3 regions of the Kitasatospora sp. UYEF31 genome follow, and region 3 is predicted to be linked to each of the others. Evidence: riboswitches for the same ligand, from Rfam matches in the RefSeq annotation. Region 3 holds a riboswitch; each other region holds the start of a gene.
The links. Region 3 has a riboswitch for cobalamin ahead of metE (5-methyltetrahydropteroyltriglutamate--homocysteine S-methyltransferase). Riboswitches for the same ligand answer to the same signal wherever they lie in the genome.
Positions count from the first base shown of each region.

Region 1: it holds a riboswitch for cobalamin, as region 3 does, so the genes downstream of both, cobI (precorrin-2 C(20)-methyltransferase) here and metE (5-methyltetrahydropteroyltriglutamate--homocysteine S-methyltransferase) in region 3, are expected to answer to the same signal.
Region 2: it holds a riboswitch for cobalamin, as region 3 does, so the genes downstream of both, AC0Z36_RS13005 (energy-coupling factor ABC transporter permease) here and metE (5-methyltetrahydropteroyltriglutamate--homocysteine S-methyltransferase) in region 3, are expected to answer to the same signal.

Region 1 covers NZ_JBXAWK010000002.1:183,491-193,888, reverse strand. The annotation lists gene AC0Z36_RS01890 (cobyrinic acid a,c-diamide synthase CobB) at 1-228, shown strand, start outside; gene AC0Z36_RS01885 (DUF4234 domain-containing protein) at 408-1,067, shown strand; cobalamin riboswitch at 1,227-1,398, shown strand; gene cobI (precorrin-2 C(20)-methyltransferase) at 1,582-2,349, shown strand; gene cobM (precorrin-4 C(11)-methyltransferase) at 2,346-3,155, shown strand; gene AC0Z36_RS01870 (cobalt-precorrin-5B (C(1))-methyltransferase) at 3,152-4,414, shown strand; gene cbiE (precorrin-6y C5,15-methyltransferase (decarboxylating) subunit CbiE) at 4,471-5,685, shown strand; gene cobJ (precorrin-3B C(17)-methyltransferase) at 5,706-7,517, shown strand; gene AC0Z36_RS01855 (4Fe-4S binding protein) at 7,514-7,720, shown strand; gene AC0Z36_RS01850 (precorrin-8X methylmutase) at 7,797-8,549, shown strand; gene AC0Z36_RS01845 (sirohydrochlorin chelatase) at 8,546-9,463, shown strand; gene cobC (Rv2231c family histidinol phosphate aminotransferase CobC) at 9,491-10,398, shown strand, end outside.
Region 2 covers NZ_JBXAWK010000021.1:2,237-12,634, reverse strand. The annotation lists gene tig (trigger factor) at 1-1,121, opposite strand, end outside; tRNA gene AC0Z36_RS13050 (tRNA-Pro) at 1,345-1,420, opposite strand; tRNA gene AC0Z36_RS13045 (tRNA-Gly) at 1,544-1,617, shown strand; gene AC0Z36_RS13040 (WGR domain-containing protein) at 1,779-3,203, shown strand; gene AC0Z36_RS13035 (hypothetical protein) at 3,232-3,369, shown strand; gene AC0Z36_RS13030 (TetR family transcriptional regulator) at 3,384-4,022, shown strand; gene AC0Z36_RS13025 (potassium channel family protein) at 4,098-4,829, opposite strand; gene AC0Z36_RS13020 (energy-coupling factor ABC transporter ATP-binding protein) at 4,840-5,679, opposite strand; gene cbiQ (cobalt ECF transporter T component CbiQ) at 5,670-6,395, opposite strand; gene AC0Z36_RS13010 (energy-coupling factor ABC transporter substrate-binding protein) at 6,405-6,803, opposite strand; gene AC0Z36_RS13005 (energy-coupling factor ABC transporter permease) at 6,800-7,480, opposite strand; cobalamin riboswitch at 7,675-7,902, opposite strand; gene AC0Z36_RS13000 (hypothetical protein) at 8,138-8,509, shown strand; gene AC0Z36_RS12995 (NAD-dependent epimerase/dehydratase family protein) at 8,660-9,562, shown strand; gene AC0Z36_RS12990 (SpoIIE family protein phosphatase) at 9,817-10,398, opposite strand, start outside.
Region 3 covers NZ_JBXAWK010000005.1:80,535-89,948, forward strand. The annotation lists gene AC0Z36_RS03985 (IS3 family transposase) at 1-310, opposite strand, end outside; gene AC0Z36_RS03990 (transposase) at 307-459, opposite strand; gene nhaA (Na+/H+ antiporter NhaA) at 713-2,704, shown strand; cobalamin riboswitch at 2,855-3,076, shown strand; gene metE (5-methyltetrahydropteroyltriglutamate--homocysteine S-methyltransferase) at 3,201-5,495, shown strand; gene AC0Z36_RS04005 (alpha/beta fold hydrolase) at 5,567-6,334, opposite strand; gene AC0Z36_RS04010 (hypothetical protein) at 6,581-6,712, shown strand; gene AC0Z36_RS04015 (DUF2079 domain-containing protein) at 7,135-8,622, opposite strand; gene AC0Z36_RS04020 (DUF1349 domain-containing protein) at 8,894-9,414, opposite strand, start outside.

The DNA of each region.
Region 1 (10,398 bases), on a different contig from region 3:
GGCGGTGCGGAGAGCGGCGGTCCGGAGAACGGCGGTGTGGCGTGGACCTGGGACGGCCGGGCGGCCGAAGGATTCGTCCGGGGCGGGGTGCACGCCTCGTACCTGCATCTGCACTGGGCCGGGAACCCGGCTATGGCAGGGCGGTTCGTCCAGGCGGCGTCGGCCGGATGGGCGGTCCGGGCGGTCGGCCGGGGCGGTCGGCCGGGGCGGTCGGCCGGGCACGTGTGACCGACCCGACAGTGGTACGGAAAGGCTGAATCGCTAGTCTGTGCCTGTCCGAACGGTGTTCGCGTCCGGACCCCCATCCCTTCACCCGCGCCATCGGTCGTCGGCATGCCCTGACTTCGGTGATCGGCCGACGGAGGGTGCGGCACGGACCGGGTCGCTCCGCTCCGGAAGAAGTGACGATGAGTCAGCCGTCCTACCCCGGCCCCCTTGAGGCCAACGGGCAGCAGTCGTACCCGCAGCAGGGCGGGCCGTACGGCCAGCCCTATCCGCAAGCGGGGACGCAGTCGTACCCGCAGCCCGGCGGGTACCCCGGCATGGAGCCGGGGGCGGTCCCGCAGTTCGCTGGACGGCCACTGGGCATGGTCCGGGGTGTGTTCGCGGTGTGGGGTCTTTCGATGATCACCTTCGGCGTCTACCTCCTCGTGTGGACCTACAAGGTCAACCGCGAAGTCCGTGACTTCGCCGCACCGTACGTCCAGGTCAACCCGGCGGGCGCGGTGTGGGCCTCGATCCTGGTGCCGGTGGGCTGCATGCTCGGGGGCATCGTCCCGGGTGCCGTCCTGATCGGCGTCGGGGACGGTACGCCGGTGCTGCAGGCCGTCGGCGGGCTCCTGATCGTCGCCGGCTACATCGGGGGGATCGCCGCGATGTGCGTCCTCTGGGCCCGGACAGGCGGCCGGATCAAGATCGCCCAGCAGTTCGGCTGGCAGCAGGGCACCTGCTCGGGCGCCGTCGGTGTGGTGCTCCACATGATGGCCTTCGGTACGGGCATCTGCTACTACCAGTCGCAGCTGAACCAGCTGTGGCTCGCGCACGGCGCGAACCGGTACGCCCAGTAACGCGGACCCGCCTCCTACTCCCCACCGCCCGGCCCGCACTTGTCGCGGGCCGGGCTGTTCCGCTGGAGCCGTCCTGTGATGTCACCCACCGGACAACCGGGGCACCCCCTTTGACGTGGCCGGAAGCCGTGTGGTCGGATGGCGCTCGCGACAGCGGTGGAGGAATCCGGTCCAGGGGAACCCTGGGAATCCGGAGCGGTCCCGCCACTGTGACCGGAAAGTGGACCCCCGGGGCGGAATGCAGGCCACGGCTGCGGAAGCGGCTGGAAGGCCGGGGGCGAGCGCTGGTCCGTCATCCGTGACGGTCCGTGACCCGGAAGCCAGGACACTCCTGCCGTCGCACCGTTCGCCTGTCGCGGACCGCGTCAGGGGTACGGCTGTCCACTCCGGTGGAGGGACGCACCCCCACGGCGTCGCCGCGCCGTATTTCCATTTCACCCGTGGGCGTGGACCCTCTGGAGGCTCTGATGACCGTGCTCTGCCCTGCCCTACCGCCGCACGCGCTGACCCCCCGGTGAGCGGCACCCCGCCCACCCTCATCGGTGTCGGCGTCGGCCCCGGCGACCCCGAACTGGTGACGGTCAAGGGCGTGCGCGTCCTGCGGGAAGCCGACGTGGTCCTGGTGCCGGTCATGGAGACGGGCCCAGGGGAGTCGGCACTGTCGGGTCGCGCCGAAGCGACGGTCCGCGAGTACGTCGACGCCGACCGCATCACCCGGGTCGTCTTCGCCCTCAACGACCGCGGCGGCGTCACCGACCGCCGCACCCGGGCGTGGGACGCGGCAGCCCGCACCGTCGTGGACGCCTTCGCCGGCGGTGCGCGGACCGTGGCTTTCGCCACCATCGGCGACCCCAATGTGTACTCCACCTTCGGATACCTGGCCCAGACCGTGCGAGAACTGGTCGCCGGCGTCGTGGTCGGGACCGTCCCGGGCATCACCGCCATGCAGGACCTCGCAGCCCGCTCCGGCACCGTGCTGTGCGAGGGCAACGAAACCCTCGCGCTCTTCCCGATGCCGGCCGGGCTCGACGGCTTCCGGCAGGCCCTTGAGGTCTTCGACACCGTCGTCGCGTACAAGGGCGGCCGGTGGATGCCCGAGATGCTGGAGATCGTCAAGGCCGAAGACCGGCTCGACGACGCGGTGTTCGGCGCCAGGCTCGGCCTGGCGGACGAAGACGTCCGGGCCGCCGGACAGGTGGACGGCAGCGCGCCGTACCTTTCGACACTGATCGTCCCCGCCAGGCGGGACCGACGCGGAGGCAAACTGTGCCAGGGCGAGTGACCTTTGTCGGAGCCGGACCCGGCGCCGCCGACCTGCTGACCTTCCGTGCCGCGCGGGCCATCGCCGCCGCCGACATCGTCGTGTGGGCCTCCTCGCTGGTCCAGGAGGAGATCCTCGAACACGCCCGCCCGGGGGCGGAGATCATCGACTCGGCCGCACTCCCGATGGAGGGCGTCCTGCCGCTGTACGAACGGGCGGTCCGCGACGGGCTGAACATCGCCAGGGTGCACTCCGGTGACCCCTCCCTGTGGGGCGCGGTGCAGGAACAGCTGGACCGGTGCCGGTCGCTCGGCCTCGACGTCGAGATCATCCCCGGGGTGTCCGCGTTCAGCGCCGTCGCCGCCATCGTCGGACGCGAACTGACGATCCCCGAGGTCGCGCAGTCGGTCATCCTCACCCGCCTGGGCGGCGGGAAGACACCGATGCCGCCGAAGGAGTCGGTCCGCGAGTTCGCGAAGCACGGCACGACGATGGCCGTGTTCCTGTCGGCGGCCCGCTCCGGCCAGCTCGCGGAGGAACTGACCGACGGCGGCTACGCGGCGGAGACCCCCGTGGTCATCGCCCACCGGGCCACCTGGCCGGACGAACTCGTCGTGCACTGCACAGTCGGCACCCTGGAGGCCACAGTCAAGGAGCACCGCCTGTGGAAGCAGACGCTGTTCCTCGTCGGCGACGCGCTGGGCTCCCACGGCACCCGTTCGCACCTCTACCACCCCGGTCACTTCCACACCTTCCGCAAGGCCGAGCGCGGCGCCCGGCGGATCCTGCGCACCGGCGGCGCGGGGGCCCCCGTCGAGCCGTCATGACCGGCGGCCCCGGCGAGGACGGCCCCGCTCCGGACGCCTCCGGAGCCGGCAGTCCCGGACCGGACGTCCCCGGCGTCGACCGGCGCAATCCCGAACTCACCGAGCCCGACCTGCCGCGCACGATGAAGGTGCGGCAGAAGGCGCTGCGCACCGGCTGGACCACCGGGTCCTGCGCGTCGGCCGCGGCGAAGGCCGCCACCCAGATGCTGGCCACCGGCACCCCGCCGCCGTGGGTGGAGATCGCCCTGCCGTCCGGACGGCGAATCACCTTCGCCGTCGAACGCTGCGAGGCACTGCGCCCCGGACGCACCCAGGCCGTTGTGGTCAAGGACGCCGGGGACGATCCGGACGTCACCCACGGCGCGGAGCTCACCGCCACCGCCACCTGGCGGGACGAACCCGGCATCGAACTCGACGGCGGCGTCGGCGTCGGCGTGGTCACCAAGCCGGGCCTCGGCCTTGAGGTCGGAGGTCCGGCGATCAACCCGGTGCCGCGTCAGATGATCACCCAGGCGGTGGGCGAGGTCGTCGACTTCGGCACCACCGGGGTGCGTGTTGTCATCTCCGTGCCCGACGGGGAGGTCCGGGCCCGCAAGACCACCAACGCCAAGCTCGGCATCATCGCCGGGATCTCCGTGCTCGGCACCACCGGCATCGTCCGGCCCTTCTCCACCGCCTCCTGGCGCTCCTCCGTCGTCCAGGCCGTGCAGGTCATGGGTGCCCAGGGCGAGGACACCCTCGTGCTGTGCACCGGCGGCCGCACGGAGAAGGGCGCGGTGGACCTGCTGCCGCACCTGCCCAAAGTGTGCTTCGTCGAGGTCGGCGACTTCACCGGCGCGGCGCTCACCCAGGCGGTGGCCGACGGCCTGCGCCGGGTGGTGTTCGTCGGCATGATCGGCAAGCTCACCAAGCTGGGCGCCGGCGTGCTGATGACCCATTACACCCGCTCCAAGGTCGACCTCGGGGTGCTCGGGGCGATCACCCGGAGCATCGGCGGAAGCGAAGCGGTCGCCCGGGAACTGGACATCGCCAACACCGGACGGCACGGCTACGAGATCTGGGAACGCGAAGGCATGCTGCGGACCGGCGGGGACGAACTGTGCCGCCGGGTGGCCGACGTGCTCGCGCGGTTCTCCGGTCACGAACTCACCGCCGACGTCGCGATGGTGGACTTCACAGGCCGGACCGTGGTCGCCCATTCGGGCTGGCTGGACGAGGAGATCATCGGGGAACCTGGCGCCGGAGGTCCCACGTCGTGATGATTACGCCTCAGGGCGTGACCGCCCGCGATGAACCCCCAGTCGAAGGAGCCTCCATGGCCGACCGTGTCACTGTGATCGGGTACGACGGCGCACCCCTGTCCCTCGCCGCCCGGTCCGCCCTCGGCTCGGCGACGCTCGTCGCCGGCGGCGCCCGGCACCTGGACGCGGTGGACCTCCCCCCGGACGCCGAACGTGTCGTCATGGGCAATGTGCACGTCGCCGCGACCCGGATCAGCGAACACCGGGGCACCGCCGTGGTCCTGGCCTCGGGCGACCCCGGGTTCTTCGGCATCGTCCGGATCCTGCGCCGTCCGGAGTACGGACTGGAGCTGGAGATCGTCCCGGCGGTGTCCTCGGTCGCGCACGCCTTCGCGCGGGCCTCGATGCCCTGGGAGGACGCCAAGATCGTCAGCGCGCACGGCCGTGAGCTGCGCCGGGCCGCCAACGTGTGCCGTGCGTGGGGCAAGGTCGCCGTGCTCACCGCGCCCGGCAGCGGACCGGCCGAACTGGGCCTGATGCTCCGGGGCGTGCCGCGGACTTTCGTGGTCTGCGAACATCTGGGCACCGCCCAGGAAGAGATCACCATGCTCGACGCGGCAGCGGCCCCCGACCACGTCTGGGCGGACCCGAACATCATCATCGTGGTCGGCCCCAACCCGGTCACCAACACGGCGGCCGGCTGGCTGGCCGGATTCCCCACCGACTTCCCCGGGCCGGTCCGCGGGTGGGCCCTGCACGAGTCGGAGTACCGGCACCGCGACTCGATGATCACCAAGGCGGAGGTACGGGCCTACGTGCTCGCCCGCCTCGGCCCCCGTTTGGGCGACCTGGTGTGGGACATCGGCAGCGGCAGCGGCTCGGTCGCCGTCGAAGCGGCCCGGCACGGTGCCGCGGTCATCGCCGTCGACTCGGACCCGGAGGCGGTCGCGCACATCCGGGACAACGCCTCCGCGTTCGGCGTTGAAGTGCAGGCCTTCCAGGGGACCGCGCCCGACGTGCTGAACGGCCTCCCGGACGCGGACGTGGTCTTCGTCGGCGGCGGTGGCCCTGTCGTCGTGGCGGCCTGCGCGGCCCGCCGCCCCGAACGCATCGTCACCACCCTCGCCGCGGTCGACCGCGTCGGCGAGACCCACGCCGTCCTCGAACGCGCGGGCTACTCCGTGGAGGGGACCATGCTGCAGGCCGCCCGACTGGCACCCCTGCCTGGGACCAGCCACCGTCTCGACGCCCACAATCCCGTCTTCATCCTGACCGGACACCGAACATGACTCCTGACACCGCTCCTGACATGACTTCCACGATTTCTGATCTGACGCCTGCCTCCGAGACACCCGACACTCTCCCTGCTCAGAACGGCTCCAATAACAGGCCAAAGCGGCTCGCGCTGATCACCACCACCGAAGCAGGCCGCCGCGCGGCGGCCGACCTCGCCGCCGCCTGGCCGCACGCGGAGGTCCTCGACGGACTGCCGGGGGAGGCGCTCCGCAAGGCGTTCCCGGCCTACGACGGGATCGTCGCCTTCCTCGCGGTCGGCGCGACCGTACGGCTGATCGCCCCGCTGCTCGGCAGCAAGCAGACCGACCCGGGGGTCGTCTGCGTGGACGAAGGCCGCCGCTACGCGGTGCCGGTGGTCGGCGGGCACGCCGGCGGAGCCAACGACCTGGCGGTCGCGGTCGGCGCGGTGCTCGGCTGCGAACCGGTCGTCACCACCGCCTCCGACGCCGTGGGAATCCCCGCCCTCGACGACCTGGCAGCCCTCATGGACTGGGCCGTCGAACCAGGCAGCGACCTCGCCGGCGTCGGCGCGGCCGTCCTGTGCGGACGGGAGGTCTCGTACATCTCCGACGTCGGCTGGCCCCTCCCGGCGCTCCCGGCGAATATTCGAACTGTCACCGAGATCGGGGAAGGCCCCTGCATCGTCGTCACCGACCGCGCGGACGTCAGCCCATGCCCCGGACGTGTGGTCTTCCGGCCCCGGAGCCTGACCGTGGGCGTCGGCTCCTCCCGCGGCGTCCCCGCCGACGAGGTGCGCGAGACCGTGCGGAACGCACTGGACTCCGCGGGACTGTCCCTGCTTTCCGTACGCGGACTGGCATCGGTGGACGCGAAGGCTGACGAGACCGGCATACGTGAATCCTGGCCTGAGCTCCCCATGCGCTTCCACCCCGCGGAGGACCTGGCGTACCTGCGTACTCCCAATCCGTCCGAGGCAGTACGTGCCGCCGTGGGCACCCCCAGCGTCGCCGAAGCCGCCGCCGTCGCCGACGGCGCGGAACTGGTCGTGGAGAAGACCCGCAGCACCCGCGCCTACCCCATGGCCACCGCCGCCGTCGCCCGGCACGCCCCCCGCGGCCGCCTCGCCGTCGTCGGACTCGGCCCGGGGGCAAGGGATCTGACGACCCCCCGGGCGGTCGCCGAACTGCGCCGCGCGTCGGTGGTCGTCGGCCTGGACCAGTACGTCGACCAGGTCCGCGACCTGCTGCGCCCCGGCACCCGGATCCTGGCCACCGGCCTGGGCCACGAGGAGGCGCGGGCCCGGTCCGCGGTCGCCGAGGCCGTCCGAGGACACGCCGTCGCGCTGATCGGCTCCGGCGACGCCGGGGTCTACGCGATGGCGTCGCCAGCCCTCGAGTACGCGGACATCGACATCGACTACGTCGGCGTCCCCGGCGTCACCGCCGCGATCGCGGCGTCGAACGTTCTGGGCGCGCCGCTCGGCCACGACCACGCGTACATCAGCCTCTCCGACCTGCACACACCGTGGGAGGCCATCGAACGCAGGCTGAAGGCGGCGGCGGACGGCGACTTCACGGTCTGCTTCTACAACCCCCGCAGCCGGGGCCGCTCGGAACACCTGGCCAAGGCGCTGGAGATCCTCCGTACGAACCGCCCCGACAGCACACCCGTGGGCTGGGTCCGCAACGCGACCCGTCCCGACGAGACGTCCGGGATCGCACCGCTGTCGGAGTTCGACCCGGCCGTGGTGGACATGTACACCGTCGTCCTGGTCGGCTCCAGTTCCACGCAGAACATCGCGGGACGCATGGTGACGCCGCGCGGGTACCGGTGGGCGCGCCCGTGCGGGACCGGATCGCCGTGACCGGCGCCCCGGTCGTGATCGTGGGCTGTCAGGGGTGCGGGGCATGCCTGCTCACCTGCCCGGAGCACGCGATCCGGCCGCGGCGCGCCGAGTCGGGCCCGGCGGAACTCCTCGTGCTCGCCGACCTCTGCACCGGGTGCGGCGAGTGCGTCGAGGTGTGCCCCGTGGACGCGATCTCCTTCCGGACCGCGGGCCCTCTCTAGACCGCCAGTGCCCGCCCGGCCTCCAGCACCCTCCTAGCTGTTCCGCGGCCCCTGCCACCGACCCGGGAGCACATCCATGCCCAGAATCGTCCACCCCATCGAGCAGGAGTCCTTCCGGATCCTCCGGTCCCGCGCCGGCACCTCGCACCTGCCGCCGCACGAACGCGCGGTAGTAGAACGCATCGTGCACTCCGCCGCCGACCTCGACTACCTGGCTGAAACCAGCTGTCGGGAGGAGGAACTCAAGGAAGCGGCCCGCCGACTGCGGGAAGGCGCGGCAATCGTCACGGACGTGCAGATGGTCGCCGCCGGGATCACCACCCGCGGGGTCGTGTGCCACATCACCGACCCCCGGGCGGCTGAACTCGCCAGGGAACACGGCATAACGCGCTCGGCCGCCGCCGTACGCCTCGCACTCGAAGAGGTCGGCCCGGGAGCGGTCTGGGTCATCGGCTGTGCGCCCACCGCCCTGTTCGAACTCATCGCCCTGGCGGAACAGGCCCGGCCCGCACTGGTGATCGGCCTGCCGGTCGGTTTCGTCGGCGCGGCCGAGTCGAAGGAGGCCCTGCGCGCCTCCGGACTCCCGCAGGTGAGCAATGTCTCCGAAAAGGGCGGGTCCGCGGTTGCCTCCGCGGCGCTCAACGCCCTGCTCTACATGGAAGCCCAAGCAGAAGCCGAAGCAACAGAAGACCAAACAAGACAAGACCAAACAAGACAAGACCAAACAAGACAAGACCAATCAATACAAGACCAATCAATACAAGACCAATCAATACAAGACCAGTCAACACATGGCCAAGCAGCAGACCAAGAAGGAGACACGGCATGACCGCCCTGTTCATCGTCGGCCACGGCACCCGGAGCATCGCAGGCGTAGCGGAGTTCGACGCCTTCGTCGACCGGCTGCGCCGCCGCGCCCTGGACGAGCCGGCCCTGGGCATCCCCGCGGTCGAAGGCGGCTACATCGAGCTCTCGCCGCCGCCCGTCACCGAGTCGGTGGCCAAGCTGAAAGCGGGCGGACACGGGCATTTCGTCGCAGTCCCCCTCATGCTCGCCGCCGCCGGGCACAGCAAGGGCGACGTCCCGGCCGCATTGCGGCGGGAGACGGAGCGTCAGGGCGTCACGTACAAGTACGGGCGTCCGCTCGGTCCGCACCCGACCGTCCTGGCGCTGCTCGACGAGCGTCTTTCAGCCTCGGTGAGTGACGAGGAACGCAGCAGTACGGCCGTACTCCTGGTCGGTCGGGGTTCCACGGACCCCGACGCCAACGCCGAAGTGGTCAAGGCCGCCCGGCTGCTCTGGGAGGGCCGCGGCCTCGCGATGGTCGAAACCGCGTTCGTCTCCCTCGCGCTGCCGTCGGTCGCCGACGGCCTGGAGCGGTGCCGCAGGCTCGGCGCGCAACGCATCGTCGTCCTCCCGTACTTCCTCTTCTCCGGGATCCTGCCGGACCGGGTCGTCGACCAGACGCGGGAATGGGCGGCCCGGCACGGTGATCTGGATGTCCGATCGGCCCCGGTCATCGGCGACTGCGACGGCCTCGCCGACATCGTCCTCGAACGCTATTCCGAGGCGCTCGGCGGCGATATCCGGATGAACTGCGACTCCTGCGTCTACCGGATCGCGATGCCCGGCTTCGAACACAAACTCGGTATGGAACAGCGTCCGCACGATCACCCGCACGACCCCGCCGACCCCGACGGGCACCAGCACCACCATCATGGAGAGGGACAGCACAGTCACTGAACAGAGTGGTTTCGACAGGATGCGGGGATGACGATCACTACGCGGAGTGAGGCCGCCGAGGCGGTGGGCGGGGGCCCCGCACCGGACGGTCGTGTGCCACCGGACGACTGCGTCGACCTGCACCACCACGGCGACGCGGAGGTCGGACCCGGCCTGGTGGACCTCGCGGTGAACGTGCGTTCCGCCGGTGCCCCGCGGTGGCTGACGCAGCGTCTGGTGGCGAGCCTGGAGTCCCTCGGGTCGTACCCCGACCCGCGCTCGGCGCGGGCCGCGGTCGCCGCCCGGCACGGCAGGTCCGTGGACGAAGTGCTGCTCACGGCCGGCGCCGCCGAGGGGTTCGTCCTCCTCGCGCGGGCGCTGAAGCCCCGCCACGCGGTCGTCGTGCACCCGCAGTTCACCGAACCGGAGGCGGCGCTGCGCGCGGCGGGGCATGCTGTAGAGCGAGTCCTGCTGACCGAGGGGGAAGGCTTCACCCTCGATCCGGCACGGATCCCGGAAACGGCTGACCTCGTTGTCATCGGCAACCCGACCAACCCCACCTCTGTGCTGCACCCATCCGCTGTTCTCGAAAAGCTCGCCCGGCCAGGACGTGTCCTGGTCGTGGACGAGGCGTTCGCCGACACCGTCCCCGGGGAGGTGGAGTCGCTTGCCGGCAGACCGGACCTGCCCGGCCTTGTGGTCGTCCGGAGTCTGACCAAGACCTGGGCGCTCGCGGGACTCCGGATCGGCTACCTCCTGGCACCCGCCGACCTGGTCAGGGAGTTGAGTCGGACGCAACCGCTATGGTCGGTGTCCACACCCGCGCTGGTCGCGGCCGAGGCGTGCTCAGCACCTGAGGCGCTCGCGCAGGCCCACGCATGGGCGCTTACGCTTTCGGCGGACCGGGCCTGCCTGGTGCAGCGGCTGCGGGCGGTCCGCGGTGTGCGGCTACCGGT
Region 2 (10,398 bases), on a different contig from region 3:
TGGTTGACCGAGATCTCTTCCTTCTTGACGATCTCGTCCAGGACGAACTGGGCGCGCATGCCCTTGCGGATGTCGGTGTCGACCTCGGAGTCGTACTCCTCCTTGGTCTTCTCCTGCATCTTCAGCCACGCTTCGAGGTCCATGCCCATGTAGCCGAGCTGCTGCTCCAGCTGGGACTTGCGCTCGGCGATCTCGGCCTCGACGACCTTCTCCGGGAGCGGCACCTCGATCTGCGCCAGGATGGCCTCGAGGACCTTGTCCCGGCCGTCGGCCTGCTGCTCGTGGAGCTTGGTGTGCTCGGCCTTCTCGCGAAGGTCGGCCTTCAGCTCGACGATGGTGTCGAACTCGCTGGCCGTCTGGGCGAACTCGTCGTCCAGCTCCGGGAGCTCCTTGGCCTTGACGGACTCGACGACGACGGTGATCTCCGCGGCCGAACCGGCCTTGCTGCCACCCTGGAGCTCGGTGGAGAAGGTCTTGGTCTCGCCGGCCGACGCGCCGGTGACGGCCTCGTCCAGACCGTCGAGCATGCGGCCGGTGCCGAGCTCGTAGGTCATGCCCTTGGCGACACCGTCTTCGAGGACCTCGCCGTCGACCTTGGCCTCGAGGTCGAGGGTGAGGGTGTCACCCTCCTCGGCGGCGCGCTCGACGGTGACGAGTGAGGAGAAGCGGCCGCGCAGCTCTTCGAGCTGCTTGTCCACGTCGTCGTCGGACACGGTCAGGTCATCGAGTTCGACCTCGATGCCTTCGTACGCCGGGAGCTCGATGACCGGACGGGTGTCCAGTTCCGCGGTGAACTTGAGGTCGCCGCCCTTGGCGAGTTCCTCGACGTCCGTCACCTCGGTGATCTCCGGCTGACCCAGGACGCGAACCTCGTTCTCCTCGACGGCCTTGCCGTACGCGGTGGAGAGGATGTCGTCAAAAGCCTCGGCGTAGACCGCTTCGCGGCCGAAGCGCTGGTCGATGATGCGGGTCGGGATCTTTCCCTTACGGAAGCCCGGAACCGACACCTGACCGGCGATCTTCTTGTACGCCGCGTCGAGGCTGGGCTTGAGCTCCTCGGAGGGAACCTCAACGGTGAGTCGGACCCGAGTCGGGTTCAACGTCTCGACGGCGCTCTTCACGGTTGCGGTCTCCTTGCTGGGGGCAGTTCTGGTCTGTGCAGCCCGCAGGCATTGGGTTGCCTGCGGGCATTACGCTGCTTACACGCGATATGCCCGGATTCTCCCAGTCCAACGGACTGAGAGCCTCCGGGTATTCCCGCTTCGCGCGCTGAAGGGCCGGACCGGTCGCCCGGTCCGCCCTCTTGCGATCACGTTGTGTCCACGTCATGACCCACGTCACGCATGGTCGGGGCGGGGAGACTCGAACTCCCGATCTCCTGCTCCCAAAGCAGGCGCGCTAGCCACTACGCTACGCCCCGTGGCGCTTGCCGAAGTCTAGAGGACTGCACGGTAAAGTCTGCACTGCACTCATCACGTTGCCATCGACGCGGTCGCATCCGCTACTCTAGGCATGTCACGAGCGCAGTGCACGTGCCACCCTTGCGGGCGTAGCTCAATGGTAGAGCCCCAGTCTTCCAAACTGACCACGCGAGTTCGATTCTCGTCGCCCGCTCCATACGAAGGCCCAGATCAGAGAGATTCTCTCCGGTCTGGGCCTTCGTCGTTTCCGTAGCCGCCAGCCCCTTGTCAGAGGCGGTGGATAGGTTCCGAACCATCGAAGCGCAGGCCCCACCGGCCGCCGGTTTTGGCAACCCCCACCCCGTCCAAGGAGTTCGCATGCCCCGGACCAGCAGCTACCTCGAACTGTCCGAAGACTCCGGAAGTGCGCACAAGTTCTACGAGGTCGTGGTCGACGGTGTCGACGTGACGATCACGTACGGGCGGATCGGCGAGGGTGGTCAGGCGAAGACCACGACGTTCGCCACCGTGGAGAAGGCCGAGGCCGCGGCGCGGAAGAAGCTCGGCGAGAAGACCCGCAAGGGGTACGCCCCGGCCGTGCGCGGGGGCCGGCAGCGCAGGGCGGTGACCCGCAGGGCGATCGAGAGTCAGGCGTCCACAGCCCGGCGGGCGCCGGTGCTGTGGAAGTACAACTCGGGTGCCCCGGCGTTCGGCATATCGGTCGACGACGACCGGGTCCTCGTCGGCAACGAGAAGGGCGACATCTGGACGCTCACGCACAGCGGCGAGGTCACCGGGCGGCTCCAACTCCCGGACGGCGTCAAATGCATCGTGACCGACGACTTCTGGACCTACGCCGGTTGCGACGACGGCAACGTCTACGACATCAGCGGCAAACTGCCGCGTGCGGCGTACACGATCGCCCGGAACATCGACATCTACTGGCTCGACATCTTCGACGGCGTGCTCGGTGTCTCCGACGTCAAGGGCGGCATCACCACGATCGACCACGAGGACGAATCCCTGTGGGCGCGCGGCGGATCAGGTACGAGCGCCTGGATGGTGCGGTGCGGCTCCGACGCGGTCTACCACGGGCACTCGAACGGCGTGGAGGCCTTCTCCGCCGTCGACGGGAAACCGCTGTGGCACACCCGCACCGGGGGCTCGGTGCTGTTCGGTTGGCAGGAGGAGGACGACGTGTACGCGGGGACTTCGGGTCACAAGGTGCAGCGGATCGCGAAGAAGGACGGCGCGCTCAAGGCCACCTATGACTGCGACGCGGCCGTGTTCTCCTGCGCGACCGCCGAGGACGGCGAATACGTCTTCGCCGGCGACAGCCACTCTTCGGTCTACTGCTTCGACAAGTCCGGGAAGCGGCTGTGGAAGCTCGGCACGGGCTGCGGTTCGGCGTACTCGATGCAGTACCGCGACGACCGGCTGTACGTGGTGACCACCACCGGCGCGCTCGCCTGCGTCGACGTCAGCGAGGCGGCCGTCCGGGCGGCCGAAGAGGGCACTGTCCCCGAGGTCCGGGACGTGAAGGCGGCCACCTTGGAGGCGGCGCTGCCGACCGTCACCGCGGAGACCACCACCGAGATCGGCGGCGGTGTGCTCGTGGAGTGTGTGGAGTCCGGCGGCAAGCTGCGGGTCCACGTCCGTACGCCGGGTTACGAGGGCGGCTGGAACGTCCAGTTCCCCAAGGACATCCGCGAGCCCGGGGCCCGGTACGTGGTCGACGCCGTCCGCCAGTCGGGGCAGGGCGGGTTCTACCGGGCACAGGGGGAGATCCGCCGCCTGGTCTGAGTCCGACCGCCTCGCGGGGTGTTTCCGAATCGACGTTCAGGTTGGAAACCGTACATTCGGCCCGATCTTCGGCTATCGCGGGACCTTCACCGCTTCGTACGCCGATGTCTCCGGGCACGGTGTGCCCAGTACGGTGAAACCACAGCGCGAGGAGGTGCGCTGCTGAACCGCGGGAGTCCCATGAGCGACACACGCGCCAAACTGCTCGCGGGCGCGCTGGAGACGTTGAAGACCCAAGGCATCAGCGGGGCCTCCGCGCGGGCGATCGCCACCGCCGCGGGGGTCAACCAGGCGTTGGTCTTCTACCACTTCGGCAGTGTGGACGAACTGCTCGCCGCCGCCTGCAAGCACGGCGCGGCGCAGCGGGTCGCCGCGTGGCGGGAGGAGTTCGACAAGGTCTCCTCACTGGGCGAACTCCTGTCCCTGGGGCGCAGGTTGCACGCCAAGGAGCAGGCCGAAGGAAACGTCGCCTTCCTCGCGCAGATGCTCGCCGGGGCGCAGACCGACGCGAAGCTGGCCCCCGCCACCGCCGCCGGGCTGAACCTGTGGGTCGCCGAGATCGAGCAGGTCCTGGGGCGGGTCCTGACCGGCACTCCGCTGGCTGAGTTCGTCGACGTCACGGGTCTGGCGAAGGCTGCCGCGGCGACCTTTGTGGGGCTTGAGCTCTACGAGGGCGTCGACGGGTCCGGGGCGCTCCAGGCCCTCGACGCACTCGACCAACTGGGCGCGCTGACGGCGGTGCTGGACGAGCTGGGCCCGCTGGGCAGGCGCGCGCTGCGCGGCAAGCTGCGGAGAGCGGAATCTTCCCACGCTCGGTGATCACGGGTTTTCCACGTTTCAGGCTGCGTTCAAAGGTGGAAAACGCGTGATCACCAAACGCGGCACGACAACAGCTCAGGCGCCCGGTTCCCCGTGGCTCTTCCTGATCAGCGCGCTCAGTTCGGCCATCCGGGTCTCCAGCGCCGCCATCTTGTCGTCCTGGCCCCGTTCGTGGCGGTCATCCTCGGCGAGGTAGGCGGCATCGCCGTCGGCCACCAGGCGGGCGGCGATGGTGGCGGTGACCATACCCATGGTGGCGATTCCGACGACCATGAGCACAACGCCGATGGTGCGGCCTTCGGCGGTGACCGGGAAGCGGTCCCCGTACCCGACGGTGGTGATGGTGGTTATCGCCCACCAGACAGCGTCGCCGTAGTTCTCGATGTTTCCGCCGGGTGCGCGCCGCTCGGGGCCGAGGACGGCGGCGGCGCTGGCCGCGACGATCGTGGCGGCGAGTGCGGCGGTGGTCAGCAGCAGTTGCTCGCCGCGTCCCCGGCGGGAGAGCATCCCGATCCGGCCGATGATGCCGACCAGGCGCAGGACCCGGACCTCGGGCAGGATCACGGCGGCCAGGTCCAGCGGGTGGGTGCGGATGAACAACCACTTCTTCGGGCTGATCTTGAGCCGGACCACGTAGTCGATGACGAAGATGCCCCAGATCCCGTAGTCGAGGAGGTGGACGTAGTCGTTTCGCTCCTCGACCGCGCCATTGACGACGAAGGTCACGAGGGATACCACCGCAAGCCCGGTCAGCCACGGGGTGGTGGCCTTCTCCCACGTGAGATAGCGCTCGGCGCGTGTCCGCATATATCCGAACCTAATCGTTGGGCGACAGGTCTGCCCGGTGCTCGTCACACAGTCGGAGCAGTGCTTCGGGTGTGTGCGCGACGGGGGCGCTGATCCCGTGGGCGGCCAGGACGGCCGCTACGGCGTGCGCCCAGGTGGGGCGCAGGTGGGCGGCCTTCAGCAGCGTTGTATCCGCGAGCAGGTCATCGGTCGGCCCGGTGTGCAGCACTCCCCCGGCGAAGACCGCAGCGTCGTCGGCCCAGCGCAGTGCGAGATCGACGTCGTGGGTGGCCATGACCACAGTGGTTCCGCCCTTGCGCAGACCGTCCAGCGTGTCCAGGAGTGCCTCTTGCCCTGCCGGGTCGAGGCCCGCCGTGGGTTCGTCCAGGACCAGGACCTGGGGCCGCATCGCCACTGCCCCGGCGATGGCGACGCGTTTGCGTTGTCCGAACGACAGCAGGTGTACGGGGCGCTCGCGGAGATGGGCGATCTCCAGGGCGTCCAGTGCTTCGGACACTCGCGTACGGACTTCAGCCTCGTCCAGGCCGAGGTTGAGCGGGCCGAAGGAGACGTCCTGCGCGACGTCGGCGGAGAACAGTTGGTCGTCGGGGTCCTGGAAGACGAGTTGCACGGCGCGGCGCAGGCGGGTGAGGCCTTTGCGGTCGTAGGTGACGGCTTCGTTGTCGAGTTCGAGGGTGCCGCCAGAAGGCTGGTGGCTTCCGGTGAGCAGCCGCAGGAGGGTTGTCTTTCCGCTGCCGTTGGGGCCGAGGAGGGCGAGGGTACGGCCTTCCGGGACGTCCAGGGTCAGTTCGGTGAACACGTCGGGCCCCTGGTCGTAGCGGTAGCCGGCGCGGTGGAGTCTCAGAAGCATGTGACGGCCAGACAGACGAGGGCGGCGGTGAGGCCGACGGATGCGGTGATGAAGCGCGGGGACGCGGGGTGGTTGTCGACGAGTACGCGCAGGGAGCCTTCGTAGCCGCGTCCGGCCAGGCCGGTCTGGAGGCGTTCGGCGCGGGCGAAGGCGTGGAGGAGCACGGTGGCGCCGGTGCCCGCGGTGGCGCGGAGCTGGGCGCGGCGGGTCTGGTGGCCGAGTCGTCCGGCCTGGGCCTGGTGGATGCGGCCTGTCGTGTCGAGGAGCAGGAAGACCATGCGGTACATCACCGCGGCGACGTCGACGACGGGGGCGGGGACGCCGATCCGGGTGAGGCGTGGGAGTACGTCGGACAGGGGTGTGGTGAAGGCGAACAGGAGTACGCACAGGGAGGCTGCGACGGTGCGGGCGAGGAGTTCGGCGGCGTGCCGGGCTCCGTCGGGGGCGTAGCCGACGCCGTGGGCGCCGATGGAGACGAGGAGGGTGACCGCGCCGGTGACGGCGAATCCGAGCGGTGCGCGGGCCGCCTTCCAGAGCCGGACCGGCGGGACCCTGGCGGCGATGAGGAGCAGGAGTACGGCGGCTGTTCCGGCGAGCAGCGCGGCGGCGGTGGACACCAGTGCGGAGCCGAGCAGTCCGAACGCGAGTACGGCTTTGTCCAGGGGGTTGCGGCGGCGCCACGGACTCGCGTGGGCCGCCGCATCGATCGGCAGCATCGCCGTCTACTACGGGTTCGCTCGTACGGCGGACCCGGTGTCCACCGTGCCGGGAGCTTCGGCGCGCGGTTGGTCGACCCGTACGACGTCGGTCTTCAGGGGGTCTGCCGCGTCCGCCAGGCGCTTCTTAGTGCGGACCACACCGAGGAAGTAGCCCACCACACCTGCGCCGACGGCGGCCTGGAGCGCGAAGAGGCCGGACTCGATCTCACCGGACGGCGGTTCGTAGAGCGGGCTGAACCAGGGCTCGTAGTCCGGTTTGTTCTCGGTGATCGCCGAGGTGGCTTTGGTGTCGGCGCCGGTGAACGGCTCCTCGTGGCCGTCCGCGGCACCGATGAGCAGCGGCAGGACGGCGAGGAACGCGACGGTGAGCAGGAGCAGCAGGTTGATCTTCGTGGACTTCTTCACTTCGCCACCGCCGGTTCCAGGACGTCGGCGCGCCCGGCCTGCCGGAGCAGGCGGACGACCAGGACGGTGAGCAGGCCTTCGCTGACGGCCAGGGGGATCTGGGTGACGGCGAAGATGGCGCCGAACTTGCCGATCGCGCCCAGGAATCCGCTGCTGGGGTCGGGGAAGGCCAGCGACAGTTGGACGGTGGTCACGCAGTAGGTGACCAGGTCAGCGGTGAACGCCCCGGCGAAAACCGCTATATCGAGCCGGGCGGCTCCGCCCGGGCGCTCGGGTGCGGCCAGGCGGATGAGGCGGTAGGCCCCGTATCCGGCCCACGGTCCGGCGATGGCCATCGAGAAGACGTTGGCACCGAGTGTCGTGAGGCCGCCGTGCGCCAGGAGCAGTGCTTGGAACAGCAGGGTGATGGTGCCGAGCACGGCCATCACCGGGGGGCGGAACAGGATCGCGCCGAGTCCCGTGCCGGTGGGGTGCGAGCAACTTCCGGTCACTGAGGGGATTTTGAGTGCGGACAGGACGAACGAGAACGCTCCGGCCGCGCCGAGCATGAGCGTGTTCTCAGGTCGTTGGCGGACTTCGCGGCTGAGCGCGCGGGCCCCGTGTACGACGAAGGGAGCAGACGCGACGCCCCAGGCGGCGGCGTGCTCCCAGGGCAGGTAACCCTCGGCGATATGCATGGCTGTTAAGCCCTCTCCCACACCTCGTGGATGGACGGAAGAGCGACCGTCAGTCGGCATCGCCGGTCAAGGAGCGGCTTCTGGCGCGGTGCCTCGCTTGGCGGCCGTGCACCGTCGCCCTTTCCGGGGCGTCGGTGTGCGGGCGACGACGCGAGGTGCCGTGTCAGGAGTCGCGAGGCGGCGAGACCTGCTGACGGTTGCCCGTTGCCATGGCCGGTCTCCTGGCTGACGGGTCGTAACGTTCTTCCTCCGCCTTCCCGGACCGACTTGCGTGGTCCAGTGGCTTCCGCACAGGTTCGTGCGGGTGGAGGGGAACTCCCCGATCACAGTGGCGAGGGCCGCACCGGACTGGCTGGAGGCTCCTCGTAGACGAGGTTGTCCAGCCCACCGGTTTCCCGAGCACCATGGCGGTTGCGACCGTAGCGTCGCGGGCTGATCAAGAGCAAGGCGGGGTGGCACCGTGCGGTCGGGGCGGCGGCGTGCGGACCGAAGCGACATTTTACTGATCGGCAACGCCTTGCACCCGGTTTCGACAAATTCAGTCGTAAAGCTGGCAACGTGACCATGGACCGACCGTACGCTCCGGAATCGGAGGGGTCGCCGGTGTCACCAGGCCCCTAGCACGGGCCTATCAGACGCGCGGAGCGGAGCATCGACATGGCAGACATGGAAGCGGCACTCAAGAACGCGATGGGCATCGAGGGCGCCAAGGGTGTAGCGCTGGTCGACTACACCAGCGGCATGGCCCTGGGGATGCTCGGCGGCGGCAAGGAGCTCGACCTCACGGTCGCGGCGGCCGGCAACACCGACGTGATGCGCGCGAAGATGCGCACGATGGAGATGCTCAACCTCAACGACCACATCGAGGACATCCTCATCACGCTGGGCGGCCAGTACCACGTGATCCGGCCGCTGACCGGGCGGGCGGGCAAGGGCCTGTTCATCTACCTGGTCCTGGACAAGCAGCGCGCGAACCTCGCGATGGCCCGGCACCAGCTCAAGAGTGTCGAAGAAGAGCTCGAAGTCTGAGCCCGGGCCCGGCCCCGCGCCGGGAGACCTGCGCCACTTTGCCGGTGATCCGGGCCTCTTCTTGGATATGACGGTCATCGTCATCACCCCTTCGCGGGGTAGCGACATATGACGGTCGTTCATGAGCACGTAGCCGAGAAGGGGCCCGGAATGCTGTCCGGAGAAAAGATCCTGATCACCGGTCCGGCCGGACAGATCGCCTACCCGCTGACCGAGCACCTCGCGCGGGACAACGAGGTGTGGGGCATCGCCCGCTTCTCGGACCCGGCCCAGCGGGCGAAGGTCGACGCGCTGGGTGTCACCACCCGCCGGGTCGACCTGGGTTCCGGGGAGTTCGGCGATCTCCCGCAGGACTTCACCTACGTCGTCCACCTGGCGACCTTCCAGGGCCCGGGTGACGACTTCGACCACGCCTTGACGGTCAACGCCGAGGGGACGGGTCTGCTCCTCCAGCACTGCCGCAGGGCCAAGGGCGCGCTGGTGATGTCGACGGCGTCGGTGCTGCGTCCGCACGGGGATCCGCTGCACGTGTACGGAGAGTCCGCTCCGCTGGGTGATGTGCACGCGGCCCACTCCCCCACGTACTCGATCTCGAAGATCGCCGAGGAGGCCGTGGCGCGGTACTGCGCGCGGGCGTTCGGCCTGCCGGTGACCATCGCGCGGATGAACGCGTCGTACGGGCCGAACGGCGGGCTGCCGACGATGCACCTGGACACCGTCCTCCGGGGGAAGCCGGTGGTGACCCGCTGGGATCCGTGCGTGTACAGCCCGATCCACCAGGACGACATCAACACGCAGACCGAGGCCCTTCTTGACGCCGCGTCGACTCCGGCGACGATTGTGAACTGGGGCGGCGACGAGCCGGTGAGCGTGCAGGAGTGGGTCGCCTACACCGGTGAACTGGCGGGCCTGAAGGCGGAGGTCGTCGTCCGCGAGCAGCCCGGGTCCCTGCGGGGCCAGGTGCAGGACACCGCCAAGCGGGCCTCGGTCACCGGCCCGTGCACGGTGGACTGGCGCACGGGGATGCGGCGGACCTTCGAAACCCGTGGCTGACGCGCTTTTCCCGGGTGCACTCCGTACAACGGAAATCAACGCGGCACAACATCGCCGGAAAATGACTGAGGGCACCCGCGTTCCGCGGGTGCCCTCAGGTGTTGATCAGGTGTCAGACCACGTGCGTGCGGCGACACGTCGGCCCGTGGTCCAGATCACAAAAGTCCGCCGTTTCGATCAGGTGAAGAAGTCCCTTTTTGCGCTCCGGAGGGGGCTTTTGTACATGATCGACGCAGGTGGATTCCGGGCTCGGCTCAGCGGCAGCGGAGCAGCACCACGGCCCGGTCGTCGTTGACGTTGCGCCCGGCATTCTCCACGATGCGCCGCGCGCCGTCCTTGAAGTTCACCGCCACCAGGTGCTCGGCCACGCCCAGCAGCCGGTCGATTCCGGTGGCGATGTCCTGCCCCGGGACTTCGACCATGCCGTCGGTGAAAAGCAGCAGGGCGTCCCCCGAGTCGAGCCGTCCGGTGACGACGTTGAACTCCGCGCCCTCGATCACGCCGAGCAGCGGGCCTTCGGCCTCCTCGCGGACCTGCCACTGACCGGATCCCGCCGTCCACTGCACGCCCGGCGGGTGGCCGGCTGACCGCAGTTCGTACTCCCCCGTCTGGAGGTCCAGGACTACGTACACCGCGGTGGCGAAGCCCTCCTCCCAGTCCTGGCGCAGCAGGTAGGCGTTGGCGGCGGGGAGGAAGTCGGCCGGGGGCAGCGAGCCGAGGAGTCCGCCGAAGGCGCCGGAGAGCAACAGCGCGCGGGTTCCGGCGTCCAGTCCCTTACCGGAGACGTCCACCAGGACGACTTCGAGGTAGCGCCCGCTGGTGCCCCGGGTGGCCAC
Region 3 (9,414 bases):
GCGAGCGGCGTCGGCGCGGCGGCTTGCGGCCCTGGAGCCCGAGGTCGGCCATGATCTCGGCGACCGTGTTCACCGAGACCTGCCAGCCCTCGGCCCACAAATCCAAGGTGATCCTCGGCGAGCCGTAGGTGTCGCCTGACTCGCGGAAGAAGTGCGTGATCCTCTCTTCCAGCCGCATCCTCCTGACCTCGCGTTTCGTCGGCTCGGCCGGTCGGCGGCGCCATTTGTAGAACCACGCCTGCGACACGCCCAGCGCGCGGCAGGCAACGGTGTGCGGGATGTCGTACCCGGTCCTCTGGTCGCTGATCACCCCGACGAGCAACGCCGGGTCCCCCTCAGTACCCCGTCCCCGCCGGCCCTCCTGGCCCGCGACACCCAGTTCGCCAGCGTCGTCTCATTGATCCCGAGCTCCAGCGCGACCTGCGCGATCGGCCGACCCGTCTCGGCCACGATCCGCACAGCCCCCTCACGAAACTCCGCGTCGAACTTCCGTCGCTTCTCCGCCCTGACTCTCAACTTCCCCTGCAGTCACGGCTCCACACTACGAGGGGAAGGTCACAGCCAGTATCCCCCCGCCCAACTCACCGTCGAAGAGTGGGGGCGCCGAACCCCGGTTGCGCGAGACTGAGAGCATCGACGGCCGTCACCACCGCGCGGAGACGGCCGCCGTTTCACTTCGGCAGCTCGATGCGAAAACCAGGGAGTCACACGTATGACGCAGCCGAGTGATCCATCCCCCCTGTCCGGACAGACCGGATTCAGCCCTGAGGTCCCCACGGACCGCTGGGCGTTCATCCGTACTGAGAGCGGTGCCGCCGCGGTCCTCCTGGCCGCCGCGTTCGCGGCGTTGGCCTGGGCGAACATCGGTGCCGAGTCCTACGAGTCGATGTGGGGCACCCATCTCTCCCTCCGGCTCGGTGACTCCGGGGTCTCCCTGGATCTCCGCGAATGGGTCAACAGCGGCCTGATGACCCTGTTCTTCTTTGTCGTCGGGCTCGAAGCGCGCCGCGAGTTCGACATGGGTGAGCTCCGTGAGCGACGGCGGCTCACACTGCCCCTGCTGGCGGGCCTCGGCGGGATGGCTGTACCCGTACTGATCTACCTGAGCATCAACGCGGGGCAGTCCTCCGCGCACGGCTGGGGCGCGGCCATGTCCACGGACACGGCCTTCGCCCTGGGCATGCTCGCGCTGCTCGGCGCCCGGTTCCCCAGTCGCCTGCACACCTTCATCCTCACTGTCGCCGTCGTCGACGACTTCGTGGCCCTGGTTGTCATCGCCGTCGTCTACAGCGAACACATCGATGTGCCGGCGCTGCTCGTGGCCGTGGGCCTGATCGCGGCCATCGTGCTCGTCCGGGCCGGCAAAGTACGGCGCGGCTCGGTGTACGCGCTGCTGGGCACCGCCACTTGGGTGGCCGTACTGAAGTCCGGGGTGGATCCGGTTGTGGTCGGGTTGCTGATGGGGCTGCTGACGTACGCCTATCCGGCGTCCCGCGGCGATCTGGAGCGTGCCAGCGATCTGTTCCGCGAGTTCCGTGAGCAGCCGACCCCGGAGTTGGAGCGCTCCGCCCGCCTCGGCATGGCGGCGGCCCTGTCGCCGAACGCCCGCCTCCAGCGGATGTACGAGCAGTGGACCGCGTACGCGATCGTCCCGTTGTTCGCCTTGGCCAACGCGGGCATCACCATCGACGGAGGCCTGCTGTCGCGGGCCTTCACCTCCCCCATCACGCTCGGCATCCTGTTCGCCTACGTCGTGGGCAAACCGGTGGGAATCATCGGCACCGCCGCGCTGACCACCCTGTTCAGCCGTGGCCGACTGCGTCCGCCGGTCGGCTGGGGTGCCGTGTTCGGCGGCGGCACGATAGCCGGTGTGGGGTTCACCGTGTCGCTGCTGATCGCGACGCTGGCCTTCGAAGGTGCCGAACTCGACGAAGCGAAGACCGGCATCCTCAGCGCCGTGCTGTGCTCCTTCATCCTGACCTGGCTGGTCTCCGTCGTGACGGCCGTACTCCCGCAGCCGCTGCGGTCGCGGGTGCTCCTGGGCACCGCCCAGAGCGTCATCGACCTGGCGGTCCCGGTCGACCCGGAGCGCGACCACATCCGCGGTCCCGTCGACGCCCCGGTGACGCTGGTCGAGTACGGGGACTTCGAATGCCCGTACTGCGGTCAGGCCGAACCGGTCATCCGTGAGCTGCTCGCCGACCACGGTGAGGTCCGCTACGTCTGGCGGCACCTGCCACTCACCGATGTGCACCCCAACGCCCGCCTGGCGGCGGAGGCCGCCGAGGCCGCCGCCGAACAGGGCGCTTTCTGGACCATGCTCGACCGGCTCCTGGTCCAGCAGGACACCCTGAAGCCCCGTCATCTACTCGATCACGCCGCGCACTTGGGGCTCGACGTCGAGCGGTTCCGCGAAGCACTGCACTCCCACCGGGGCGCGGCCCGGGTCACGGCGGACGAGGAGTCCGCAGACCTCAGCGGCGTGTCCGGCACACCGACGTTCTTCATCAACGGCCGCCGCCATCACGGGGCTTTCGACATCACGACGCTCTCCGCCGCCGTCCACACAGCCAAGGAGCGCGCGTTCATCGACTCCTTGCCGATGACCAAACCGACAACCACTGACGGGGCGTCACACATCCGCCGGGTTGTCAGCTGGTTCCGGCGCGACCGGCTTGAGAAGAATCTTCAGAAGAATCCTTAGAAGAATCCTTAGAAGAATCCTTAGAAGGATCGCGTACGGATTTCCCCTACGTGCCGGCAACCCGGTTCCCCGCCCCGATACCTACCCCGCCCTTCCGCCTCCACCCGTCCGCGATGCGGACACCCGCCAGCACCCGCTTGACACTCCGTCTAGGCTTTTGCCCGCAGTAGGTTCGCCCCGTCAGCCAGCCGGGGCGTCGTAAGAGGGAACCCGGTGTGATTCCGGGACTGCCCCGCAGCGGTGAGTGGGAACGAACGCCGTCACATGCACTGAGCCCTGATCAGGGCCCGGGAAGCGACGGCCACTAGGTGCCAGGCCAGCCGGCCCGGCGTGCCCGCGAGTCCGAAGACCTGCCTCTGCCCGCAGGCGTTCTTCGCCCGCGGTGATTCTCGGTGACCTCGAGGGCGGGTCGGCGGAGCGGTTGGTCATCACCGTTGTCGTCGCACGCCTTTGTACAGTCCCGGGGTCTTCCCTCAGACTCGCGCAGGAGAGTTCCGTGGCAACCAACGCAGCAACCGTCAGCACCGTGTACGGCTACCCCCGCCAAGGCCCCGACCGCGAACTGAAGCGGGCGGTCGAGGGCTACTGGGCCGGCAGGACCGACGCAGCCGCTCTGCACTCCACCGCCGCCGGTCTGCGGCGGGACGCCTGGCGGCAACTGGCCGACGCCGGGGTCCAGGAAGTCCCCACTGGCGACTTCTCGCTCTACGACCATGTCCTGGACACCAGCGTCATGGTCGGCGCGATCCCCGACCGCCACCGCGCGGCCGTGGCCGCGGACCCGCTGGCCGGCTACTTCGCCATGGCGCGCGGCACCCAGGACGTCGCACCGCTGGAGATGACCAAGTGGTTCGACACCAACTACCACTACCTCGTACCCGAACTGGGTCCTGACACGGTCTTCACCGCGAACCCGGCCAAGCCCGTCGGGGAGCTGCGCGAAGCGCTCGCCCTGGGCCACACAGCCCGCCCCGTGCTGGTCGGCCCGCTCACCTACCTGCTGCTGGCCAAGCCCGCTCCAGGCGTGGCCGCCGACTTCCAGCCGATCACCCTGCTCGACCGGCTGCTCCCGGTCTACGCCGGGATCCTCGCGGACCTGCGCGCCGCCGGTGCCACCTGGGTCCAACTGGACGAACCCGCCCTGGTCCAGGACCGCACCCCGGCCGAGCTGAACGCCGCCACCCGGATCTACCGCGAACTGGGCAACCTCACCGACCGGCCGAAGATCCTCGTCGCGACCTACTTCGACCGCGCCGGGGAGGCGCTGCCGGTCTTGGCCAAGGCCCCGATCGAGGGTCTGGGCCTGGACTTCACCGGCCCGGCGGCGAAAGCGAACCTCGCCGGTCTGGCCGCGGTCGGCGGACTGCCGGGCAAGCGCCTGATCGCCGGTGTGGTGGACGGCCGCAACGTGTGGATCAACAACCTCGAACAGTCGCTGACCACCCTGGCGACCCTGCTGGGCTTGGCCGAGCGGGTCGATGTCGCGCCGTCGTGCTCGCTGCTGCACGTCCCGCTGGACGCCGCCGTCGAGCGTGAGCTCGACCCGCAGGTCGCCCGCTGGCTGGCATTCGCCCGGCAGAAGACTGGGGAGACCAGTCTGCTCGCCCGCGGCCTGCGCGAGGGCGTCCACGCGGTGGCCGCCGAACTGGCCGCAAACCGCGCGGACCTCCTCTCCCGTACGGGATCCGACCCCGCGGTGCGCGCGCGTGCCGCCGCCGTCACCGACCAGGACACCCGTCGCGCCCAGCCCTACCCGGAACGCGCTCCGGCCCAGCGCACCCGGCTGAACCTCCCCCTCCTGCCGACCACCACCATCGGCTCGTTCCCGCAGACCACCGAACTGCGGTCCGCCCGCGCGGAGTTGCGCAACGGACACATCGACATGACGACGTACCGGAAGCGGATGGAGGCGGAGGTCCGTGCGGTCATCGCCTTCCAGGAGAAGACCGGCCTGGACGTCCTGGTGCACGGTGAGCCCGAACGCAACGACATGGTGCAGTACTTCGCTGAGCAACTGGGCGGCTACCTGGCGACGCGGCACGGCTGGGTGCAGTCGTACGGCACGCGCTACGTCCGCCCGCCGGTGCTCGCGGGTGACATCTCGCGGCCTGCGCCGATGACGGTCGACTGGTTCCTCTTCGCGCAGGGGCTGACGGACCGTCCCGTCAAGGGCATGCTCACCGGGCCGGTCACCATGCTCGCGTGGTCGTTCGTGCGCGACGACCAGCCGCTGGCTGAGACCGCCCGCCAGGTCGCGCTGGCGCTGCGCGACGAGGTCGCCGATCTGGAGACGGCGGGTGCCGCTGTCATCCAGGTGGACGAGCCGGCGCTGCGTGAGACGCTACCGCTGCGCGCGGCCGACCGTCCGGCTTACCTGGAATGGGCAACTGAGGCGTTCCGGCTGAGCACGTCGGGTGTCCGTGCGGACACGCAGATCCACACGCACATGTGCTACGCCGAGTTCGGTGAAATCCTGTCCGCGATCGACGAGTTGGACGCGGACGTGATCAGCTTGGAAGCGGCCCGCTCGCATATGGAGGTCGCGTACGAACTGTCCGGATCGGGCTACCCGCGCGAGGTCGGACCGGGCGTGTACGACATCCACTCGCCGCGGGTCCCCAGCGTCAGCGAGTCGGTGTCGCTGCTGCGCGCGGGTCTGGTCGCGATCCCCGCCGAACGCCTCTGGGTGAACCCGGACTGCGGGCTGAAGACCAGGGGCTGGGCGGAGACCCGCAGCTCGCTGGAGCACCTGGTTGAGGCGGCGCGGCAGGTCCGGGCGGAACTGGCCTGACGTTGTTGATCATGGGGATCCCGCAGAACAATACGCCCGTCCCGGGCGTCGAAATCACCGGATCCCCATGATCAATTCGGCCCTGCGGTCACTGCGTGCAGGAACCCGGTGAGCAACGCCGTCGTCTCCTCGGGCCGCTCCAGACTGGGCAGATGCCCGGCCCAGGGGAGCTCGAAGTGCTGGGCGTCGGCCAGGAGGTCCGACAGCAGCGCCGCGATCTGCCGGAAATCCGGCAGATCGTGCGCCCCGGAGACCGCGACAACAGGAACTGCGATCGCAGTCAGGTCCACATCGGCTTCGAGCCGGGCGAAGTCCTCAAGAGCGGCCAGTTGCACGTCGAACGCGTGCCGCTGCATCCGCCGCACTGCGCCCCGGGTCGGCGCATCGGCGTCTGGACCTGACCAGGTGTCAACGTTGAGTTCCACCGCCCCGGCGATATCGCCGGATTCGATCAGCGCCTCCTCGCGCGCGCTGAACGCTGTCAGCGCATCGGTCGGCGCGTGACCAGGCATGTCGGCGCACAACAGGGCCAGTGCGCGCACCCGGTCGGGCCAACGGGCCGCCACCTCAAGGGCGATCGCGCCGCCGTACGAGGAACCGACAAGCGCAGCCTGCCCGATACCCAGTGCGTCGAGGAGATCCAGGACATCCTCCGCATCGCTGTACGGGCGATCCGCGACCGGGGTCGCCCCGAACCCGCGGAAATCGCAGCGCACTACGCCGTAACCAGCGGCGAGCAGCGCGTGCCACTGTGGCTCCCACATCCGGCGGTCACACACTGAGGAGTGGAGCAGGACCACTGTGGGACCGTTCCCAGCCGCATCATGAGAAAGCGTCATACCGGGGACTCTAACCCGCGGACTTCGCTGCCGGATTGTTCAACGGGTTCGTCCTATAAGCACCCCCAACCGGGCACTTGAGACCGAACTCGGGCCGACGCGGAGGTTGTGTGACCCCATCATGCCTGTTCAGATCCGTCGCCGGTAGGACGCAGGGCACCCTTCTCAAACCTTGAAGCGACTACCCCCAGGGCCGCACACGTCTGCCGGCAGGCGGACCTGCGGCGGCACCCGAACCGGCCGGCTGTGCTCTACAAAATCCTGAAGACGTATCGCGAGGCACTTGTGCTGCTTGACCGCAAGGAGGAAGCCGTCGCGGTGCAGCAGGAGATGCTCGCGTTGGCGCGCACTGTGCGGGGAATCGACCGCACCGTCTGAGGGCGGGCGCTCCGCTCTCAATTTCCGGGAGCGGAGGGCCACGTATATCCGTGCCGCGGGTCCTGTTTTCCCGTGCCGCCGTACAGCGAAGTCCGGTCCTACAGTCGCTTCGGTCTGCTCAGTCCAGGGTTCTGGTCTGCTCAGTCCAGGGTTCCGGTCTCCTCAGTCCAGGGTTCCGGTCTCCTCATCTACACGCTCTACAGTGTCGCCGAGCACCGGACGCTCCACACCGGCATCGACATGGGAATCTTCGAGCAGGCCGTACGGGCCTACTCCACGGGGGAACTCCCCCACTCCCGGTTGAAAGCGCAGGCTGCGCTCTTTGCGTACTCGGCGGGGTCACCACCGGAATCTTGGCCTGCTGGCTGCTCGTCTGGGTTGTCATTCCGGCGTTGAGTTTCTCCGGCGAATACATCTACTGGTCAGCCGGCTTCCCGGCGCAGCAGCACGACCCCGCCGCCCCGGTCCACCTCCCGGAAGCCCGCGGTCTCCAGCCCCTCGATCCAGTAGTCGGCCCACGCTTCCTTGCCGTCCCAGTTGTCGACGATCGCCCAGCCGGGGCCCGACAGCGTTTCGGGCGTGCGGGTGACCTGGGTGCGTGCGGTCAGTTGCGGGGCGAGGCGTTCGGTGGCGCTCACCTTTGCTCCGTCGGGGATGCGGTTGAGCAGGGCCTGTGCGGTGTTGATGTTCTGGTTCACCCGCCAGATGGGCCGGTGCAGCAGGTCCATCAGCGGGAAGTCCCGGCTCAGCGTGACAGACACGGCGAGCGGGATGATCACCGCTTTGGCGGCGTACCTGCGCAGGAGGTCGCGCTTCGAGACCTTGAGGCGCGGCAGCGCGTCGGCGAACGCGGCGAAGACAATGGGCATCAGGACCGCGCTGTAGTGGAACGACGTACCCCAGTAGTACTGGTTGCTGGAGCTGAGCCGCCACAGCAGCGTAGGCACGGCCATCAGGACAAGCGGTGACCGCAGGGCGATGAACCCGGTAGGGAGCAGCAGGGTGAACAGCGTCATCCACTTCTGCCCGGGGAAGAACAGTTCGCGCGGCAGCCCGATCAGCCTGTCGACAAAAGGCACCGACGCCAGGCTCTGGCCGGTTTGGGCGTTGCCCGACCGTGTGGTGCCGTCGAAGTTTCCCCAGAACGCATATGTATTGTCGGCGTTCATCGCCGGGATGAGGACAAAGACGGTGAGAAGGAATGCGCTGAACCCGGTGAGGACGGCGGCGAGTGCGAGGGGTCGCTGTTCGCGCATGTACAGGAACACCGCGGCAGCGGCCAGTGTCAGTCCCAGGTCCTCTTTGACGAAGACGAGTGGCAGTAGCCAGAGGAACCCTGTGGTGTAACGGTTTTTCAGGAGCTGTTCCAGGCCGAAGGCCAGCATCGGCACCGCGAAACACACCTCGTGGAACTCGAAGGAGGCCGCGCTCTGGATGCCCCAGCCGAGCCCGTAGGCGACACCGAAGGCCGTGCCGCCGAGATGGCCCATGACCCGGCGGCCGATCCGGGTCATCGGCACGACGGACAGTGCGAGCAGGAACGCCTGGGCGACCAGTAGCGTCCCCGCGCCGGGGAAGACCCGGTACAGCGGGGCGAGCAGGGCCAGGACCGGGCTGAAGTGCTCACCCAGGACGTTGAAGCCCGGACCGCGGATGTCCGACACTGGGGCCTGGAAGTGCGCATAACCGCGCACCACCTGTTCGAACAGGCCGAGGTCGTACGCGTGGGTCTCCATGCGGCGGTGCCTCAGCAGCGCGTACACCGCGTAGACCGAGAAGAAGGCGCTGGCCAGCACCCACGGCGGGATGGGGAACCGGCCGGCCGGCCGGTCATCGTCCCCGGCAGTTTCGCTGCCTCCGGTCCACTGGACCGGGACGTGTTCATGGATGAGTGTTTGGGAGCTAGACATTGACCAATATCATGCTCTATCCGACCTGACCGCTTGCGTAGCGTGTGGCATCCGACACGAATCCGGAATGCGCCCTCGACCAGATCCGGCGACCGCGTCGACCACTTTCCGAGCGCCGCGCCGGCACCGGCGGCCACGCCGCTGCCCGGCGCGGCGCTCGCGGGCGGGGCCCGACGCTGCGCAGCTTCGCCCCCGACGGGCTGGAGAAAAGTTCCACCCCGCGCCGGGCCGTGCGGTCAGGTACGTGACGTCTTGCTGGTTTCGGGCGCTGTCACCCGTACACGACGACGGTCACCGTCGCCGCTTCGGAACGGGACCTATTGCCCGCGACGTCTCTGATCTCGTACCTGATCACGAGCCCGTCGGAGTCTCCGACCTCCCGGATCACGCTTTCGGGAACCACGATCGTGAGGGGCTCGACCGCCTTGTTCTCCTTTGGTGTCACGGTGTGGGTTACGGACCGCCCACCCCAGGACAGCACGATGGTGTCCTCAGCCTTCATGTCCGGGTAGTGGGCGATGCTGACCGGGGTCCCCTTCGTCAGATCCGCAGGATCAAGCCACCCGTCTGTTACCTCGACAACAGTGGGTGCGGGAAGCTGCTCAGTCATGGTCATCTCCACTCGTGTGGTGCTGGACCAGCAGATACCAACACCAGGGCCACTATGCCCAATGCCGGAGTTGGGCGGGGCTGAAGCGTCGAACTCCCCCACAGTGCCCGGGTGGTGCGGCACACCGTCGGTCATCTCGATGTCGGCTTTGATCCAGGTCTGCTCATCCACCCGGACCAGGA